DNA from 3 places in the Comamonas guangdongensis genome. Region 1 is predicted to be linked to each of the others. Evidence: predicted binding sites of a transcription regulator. Region 1 holds the regulator's gene; each other region holds the start of a gene.

Evidence for each region. Region 1 encodes FNR, which switches genes on or off when oxygen is low (the NO sensors DNR and NnrR bind a similar motif). Its sites were predicted from a motif close to TTGATNNNNATCAA; they were not measured.
Region 2: the regulator FNR is predicted to act here: its motif matches at 818-831, upstream of clpB (ATP-dependent chaperone ClpB).
Region 3: the regulator FNR is predicted to act here: its motif matches at 911-924, upstream of AB6724_RS11635 (OmpW/AlkL family protein).

The regions. Positions count from the first base shown of each region.
Region 1 is NZ_JBFYGN010000021.1:33,717-35,962, forward strand. It holds gene hemN (oxygen-independent coproporphyrinogen III oxidase) at 1-236, opposite strand, end outside; gene fnr (fumarate/nitrate reduction transcriptional regulator Fnr) at 508-1,230, shown strand; gene AB6724_RS16540 (hypothetical protein) at 1,295-1,558, opposite strand; gene AB6724_RS16545 (FixH family protein) at 1,809-2,114, opposite strand; gene ccoG (cytochrome c oxidase accessory protein CcoG) at 2,195-2,246, opposite strand, start outside.
Region 2 is NZ_JBFYGN010000001.1:151,838-154,083, forward strand. It holds gene AB6724_RS00680 (helix-turn-helix domain-containing protein) at 1-795, shown strand, start outside; gene clpB (ATP-dependent chaperone ClpB) at 927-2,246, shown strand, end outside.
Region 3 is NZ_JBFYGN010000011.1:71,705-73,950, forward strand. It holds gene AB6724_RS11635 (OmpW/AlkL family protein) at 223-828, opposite strand; gene AB6724_RS11640 (DUF808 domain-containing protein) at 1,038-2,051, opposite strand; gene AB6724_RS11645 (hypothetical protein) at 2,195-2,246, shown strand, end outside.

The sequences.
Region 1 (2,246 bases):
CTGGTGACGATCTTGTTGCAGGCGCAGTAGTAACACAGCGACTCGCAAAACGGCACATGCACATAAAGCGACAAAGGCAGGGCGCGGCTGCCGGAATGGGCTTTGCGTTGCTGCAGCGCCAATATATAGTCGTCGGGGCCGAAAGCCTCAACAAAACGGTCGGCTGTTGGAAACGACGTGTAGCGTGGCCCCGGTATATCAAAACGGCTTAGCAACTCGGGCGTGACTGCGGTCATAACTCTGGCGTCAGGGTGCGCTCACATTGCCTGCAACAAAGAGCTCTCATGACCTGGGATAGGCAACAAGTCTGAAGGCAGGTGCAGCAAACGCGGTTTTTTGAATGAATGCCTGCACTGTGCCCCAAGGCAAACCCCCTGTCCTTGACGAAAATCAAGGGACTCCAAGGCAAGGGCTGCGACAATTTGATCCATCTCATCTCAAACTACGAGGTCAATGACTGGCACGACGGCTAAAGCCAAGCCTGTGTGTGCCGTTGCTGCAAACCCCATGAATCTTCAAACCATCAAAGCATCCTGCTCCAACTGCAATCTGCGTGAACTGTGCATGCCCATGGGCTTGGACGATGAACAGATAGAGCGCATTGACGAAATCGTGGCCACGCGCCGCAAGGTCAAGCGCGGGGGGCTGCTGTTTCGCAATGGCGAAGAATTCACCTCGCTGTATGCGATCCGCACCGGTTTCTTCAAGACCTGCGTGGCCACCGAAGATGGGCGCGACCAAGTAACCGGCTTTCAGATGGCGGGCGAAATCATAGGCCTGGACGGCATCGTCAACGATCACCACACCTGCGACGCCGTGGCGCTGGAAGACGCCGAAGTCTGCGTGATGCCCTTCGACAAGCTCGAGCAGCTCTCGCGCGAGGTCACGGCGCTGCAAAACCATGTGCACAAGGTCATGAGCCGCGAAATCGTGCGCGAGCACGGCGTGATGCTGCTGCTGGGCAGCATGCGCGCCGAAGAGCGCCTCGCGGCCTTTGTGCTCAATCTCGTGCAGCGCCTGTCGGCGCGCGGCTTTTCCAAGTCCGAGCTAGTGCTGCGCATGACGCGCGAGGAGATCGGCAGCTATCTGGGTCTGAAACTGGAGACCGTGAGCCGCACCTTCTCCAAGTTTGCCGAGGACGGCATCCTCGAGGTCAAGCAGCGCCACCTGCGGATTCTCGACACCGACGCGCTCAAGCGTATCGTCAACAGCCAGCAGTGCCAGAGCTGAGCCCTTCCCTCCCACAAGCACAAAGCCCGCACGCAGCGGGCTTTGTTTTTGCGGCCTCGGCGCCCTACTCCACCCAGGGCTCGGAGACTATGCCGCCGTTGAGCTCATGCGCCGAGCGCGCCAGCATCCTGGTCATCAGGCTGCCCACCATGGTGACCAGCCAGAAGACGAAGAAGCCCACCGTATAGATGGCGCTGCGCGACCACTCGAGGGGGGCGCCCATCCAGTGCGCATCCAGCGGGTCCACAAACGCAAAAACCACCATTTCCATGATCGCCGCGGCCAGAAAGGCAGGCCAGGCAATCCACATCCAGCTGCGAGCGTCCATCACGAATCTCCTTGGGCTGTGGGGGCAATGCCATTTTGCACAAGGATGGAGATCGCAGACCGGGGGCATGCACCAAGGCGGGAAACCCTGAACCGCTATGTTTTAGAGAGCTTACAGCGCCTGCCTCTCATTGATTTTCCACCTCAAATCACCTGAAAATCATGAAGAACCAGCGCAGAGCGCTCATGTTTTGAGAGTCCTGCCATGACAAAGGCCGCAAAGCGGCCTTTGATGGAGTGGCGCCGGACGCTCAGCGATCCAGAGGATGGTCGTGGGCCGGGGTCGCCGCATGGTTGCGGCCGGTCACGGCCGGAGCCAGGCTTTTTTGCGCTTCGGTCAGGCGCTGGTTGATTTCCAGGCCATGGCGGTAGTAATCGGGATCGACCACGGGATCGGGCTTGCTCATGGCGATATAGGCGGTCACCAAGCCCGCAATCACCACGACCAGCGGTCCGGAGATGATGAGCCAGACATGGGCGAACTTCCACCAGGGCTTGCCGTCCTCGGGATGGGGAGCTTTTTGCGCCTGGGCGGCTCTTGCTTGTGTTGCCGACATGAGAAACCTCTTTCAAATTGCTATCGCCCGGCCGGTGTCGCACAGGGTCGACTCGGGCCGGACAGATGATAGTCCGCCGCTCAGCGCGGCACCAGGAACACGGCTTTTTCGGACGTCCGCCCCGCCTCGGGA
Region 2 (2,246 bases), on a different contig from region 1:
TGGGCCAACAGCGATGACGAGGTGCACTATTGCCGGCAGGGGCACCACACCCTGTCCGTCTATCTGGCCGGCGGCCGGGGCTCGCAGCTCAAGGGGGATGCGGATCTCAGGGGCGAGGCCGGGCGCTTCTGCGTCTTTCCGGCCGAGCACGAGTCGCACTGGCTGGTGCGCGAGCCCGTGCAGTTTCTGCATCTCTATGTCTCCGACATGGCCTGGGCCGAGCGTGCGGTGCGCCTGCTGGATGCGGAGCCGCGCAGCATGACCCTGATGCCGCAGATCTATGCCGTCGACCCGGTCTATGCGCAATGGGCCCAGGGCCTGTGGCGGCTGGACTGGAGCGACCCTCACGATGCGTTGCGCGCCGATACGCTGAGCCAGCAGATTCTGGACCGGCTGGTGCTGCAGTCGGCCGCGCCCCGCTACCGGCAAAGGCTGGCGCGGCCGCTGGGCGGGCTTTCGCCCGTGGTGCGGCGCCGGGTGCTCGACTATGTGGATGCCCATCTGGCCGATGTCCGGGCCCTGAGTCTTTCGGGCCTGGCCGAGGTTGCGGCCCTGTCCGAGTACCACTTCGCGCGCATGTTCCACCAGAGCATGGGCTGCACCGTGCACGACTGGGTGCTGCAGCGGCGCCTGTGCGCGGTGCGCCAGCGGCTGCAGGGCCGGGCAGGCGCGCCGGGGCTGGCGCTGCTGGCGGCCGAGACCGGCTTTTCCAGCGCCAGTCATCTGCTGCGCTGCTTTCGCAAGCATTTTGGATTTACTCCTACGCAATTCCTGCGGCTGCAGCGGGATGCTTGACGGTGATTTGCGCCGGACCGGCTTGATCTGGCGCAAGAACGGCGCTTTGTTGCGGCCTCGGGTCTTGAAAATCCCTCTTGCACTCACAGATTATTGCCAATGACTCTGATCTGGAGCGAAAGCTGAACACCATGCGAATTGACAAACTGACGACAAAATTCCAAGAAGCCTTGGCCGACGCGCAGTCCCTGGCGCTGGGTGCCGACCAATCCACCATCGACCCGCTGCACCTGCTGGTGGCCATGCTGCGCCAGCCGGACGGCCCCGGCGCGCTGCTGCAGCGCGCGGGCGCCAATGTGCAGCAGCTCAAGAGCCTGGCCGAGCAGGCCATGGGCGAGCTGCCGCGCGTGCAGCAGCAGGGCGATGTGCGCGTGGGCTCGGAGCTCGATCGCTTGCTGCAGGCGACCGACAAGGAGGCCATGAAGCGCGGCGACCAGTTCATTGCCAGCGAGCTGTATCTGCTGGCGCTGGCCGATGCCGCGGGCTCGGCCACGCGCGCCGGCGCCCTGCTCAAGCAAAGCGGCGTGAGCAAGTCCAGCCTGGAAGCGGCGATCAATGCCGTGCGCGGAGGCCAGAAGGTGGACAGCGCCGAGGCCGAAGGCCAGCGCGAGGCGCTGAAGAAGTACACGCTGGACCTGACCGAGCGCGCGCGCAGCGGCAAGCTGGACCCCGTGATCGGCCGCGACGACGAGATCCGCCGCGCCATCCAGGTGCTGCAGCGCCGCAGCAAGAACAATCCCGTGCTGATCGGCGAGCCCGGCGTGGGCAAGACCGCCATCGTCGAGGGCCTGGCCCAGCGCATCGTGGCCGGCGAGGTGCCCGAATCGCTGAAGGACAAGCGCGTGCTGTCGCTGGATATGGCGGGCCTGCTGGCCGGCGCCAAATACCGCGGCGACTTCGAGGAGCGTCTCAAATCCGTGCTCAAGGAAATTGCGCAGGATGAAGGCCGCATCATTCTCTTCATCGACGAAATCCACACCATGGTGGGTGCGGGCAAGGCCGACGGCGCCATGGATGCGGGCAATATGCTCAAGCCGGCGCTGGCGCGCGGCGAGCTGCACTGCGTGGGAGCGACTACGCTCGATGAATACCGCAAATACATCGAGAAGGACGCGGCCCTGGAGCGGCGCTTCCAGAAGGTGATCGTGGACGAGCCCTCGGTCGAGGACACCATCGCCATCCTGCGCGGTCTGCAGGTCAAGTACGAGGCCCACCACGGCGTGGACATCACCGACCCGGCCATCGTGGCCGCGGCCGAGCTGTCGCACCGCTATATCACCGACCGCTTCCTGCCCGACAAGGCCATCGACCTGATCGACGAGGCCGCGGCCAAGATCAAGATCGAGATCGACTCCAAGCCCGAGGAAATGGACAGGCTGGAGCGCCGCATGATCCAGCTCAAGATCGAGCGCGAGGCCATGAAGAAGGAAAAGGACGAGGCTTCGCAAAAG
Region 3 (2,246 bases), on a different contig from region 1:
TGCTGGACCGAGGACAGTCGATGCATGCCCGCTCCGCAGCCGCGAACTTAGAGCGGGCAAAAAAAATCGGTACCCCGCAGCTGCGGAATACCGATATCAAACATACACCCTAGCCTTTGGAGCATGCAGGCCATGCCGGCCCGCCCACCCCGATGCACCGCAGATGCTGCGATGCGTGCCTCATCCCCGGAAGAAGGCCAGGGACGAGATCACTCCTTGCTATCAGAAGCGATAGCCCACACCCACGCCGACCAGCCATGGATCGACCTTGAACTTGGCGTCTTCCAGGCCGGCGCCCGTCACCTTGGTGCCCAGATAGACCTTCTTGACGTCGAAGTTCAGCGACCAGTTCTTGTCCAGCGCGTAGTCGAAGCCGAGCTGCAGCGCGCCGCCGAAGCTGTTCTTCTTGATGCTCACGCCGTCGGGCAGGTTCACGCTGGAGAAATTCGTGTAGTTCACGCCAGCGCCCACATAGGGCTTGAAAGCGCCGAAGTTGGTGAAGTGGTACTGGGCCAGCAAGGTGGGCGGCAGATGCTTGAGCGTGCCGACCTTGTCGCCGCCCAGACGCACATCGTGCTTTTGCGGATAGGTCAGAACCAGCTCGGCAGCGATATTGGGCGTGAAGAAGTAGGACACGTCCACTTCAGGCATCCACTTGTTGTTGATGCTCAGGCCGGCATCGCCTGCCGCGCCGCCGTTTTCGCTGTCCAGATGCACGGCGCGCACGCGCACCATCCAGGGGCTGGTGCCGTCAAACGATTGGGCAAAAGCGGTACCTGCAGTCAGCGCGCTGGCAGCAGCGGCAATCGCGATCAGAGTCTTTTTCATTGGCTTTTTCCTTGAAGAAATTCTGGGGAGCGCCGTGCACTTCCCTTGGCATTGATTGAAACAAAGCCCGCCGGGCTCGGGTTTGTCCCAGGTCAATCCGCCGCTCGCGAAGCGCCATAAAAAAGCGGCCGTTGCCCCATGGCCACGGCCGCAGCGAAGACTGATGCAGCGCAAACCCGCGCCACACCTGCAGTGCTAGCTATATTTCTTCAGTGTACGCCCCGACGCGGGCCCAGCTTGTGCCACAGCTCCAGGCACAGCACCACGGCCGCCCCGATGACGGCACCGACCGCCACATTGACCAGCACCGTCCCCAGCATGGCGATCACACCGCCCATGGGGGTGATGACGGCACTCACCCAATGCTCGACAGGTGCCATGCCATGCACCAGCAGACTGCCGCCGACCATGAACATGGCTGCGGTGCCGACGACCGACAGGCCGCGCATCAACCAGGGAGTGAAGCCGATCAGGCCGCGGCCCAGGGCCTGAGCCGCTGCGCTGCTGCGGGCCATCAGCCAGCCGCCCACATCGTCCATGCGCACGATGGCCGCCACCAGGCCGTAGACAAAAACCGTGATCGCCAGTGCCACGGCGATCAGCACCGCCGCCTGCTCCCAGATCGGCTTGCTGGCCACCGTGCCCAGGGCGATGGCCATGATCTCGGCCGAGAGGATGAAGTCCGTGCGCACGGCCCCCTTGACCTTCTGCCTCTCGTATTCGACGGGGTCAACATCCCTGGCGCGCGCTGCCCGTACCGATGACGGCGCCACGCCCTGCCGGGCCGCAGCATCGGCATCCACCAGCGCATCCTGCGCAGCGTGCGGCGGCTTTTTGTGCAGCAACTCGAGGATTTTTTCCACACCCTCGAAGCACAGAAAAGCTCCGCCCACCATCAGCAGCGGCGTGATCAGCCAGGGCACGAAGGCGCTGATGAGCAAGGCCGCAGGCACCAGAATCGCCTTGTTCTTGAGCGAGCCCTTGGCCACGGCCCAGACCACGGGCAGCTCGCGGCTGGCACGCACACCGGTGACCTGCTCGGCATTGAGCGCCAGATCATCGCCCAGCACGCCCGCCGTCTTGCCCATGGCCACTTTGGTCATGGTGGCCACATCGTCTGCCGCCGCCGTGCTCTTGGCCGCCGCGGTCTTGGTCATCAAGGCCACGTCGTCCAGCAGCGCCGCGATATCGTCGAGCAGCATCAAAAGGCCGGCACCTGCCATCGCACTCCCCAGTTGGTTTCAATGGCCGCCATCATGCCCGCAAACCGCGCAGCGGCTGAGACAGGCAATTGCCCAGCACACAGGCGCTCGGCACGGCAAAGGCTTTGCAGCGACAATGAACGCCCTCATTGAACGGAAACCCTGTGACCCAAGCCATCGCCCATGCCGAACTGATTGCCAGCTACCGCAAACTCG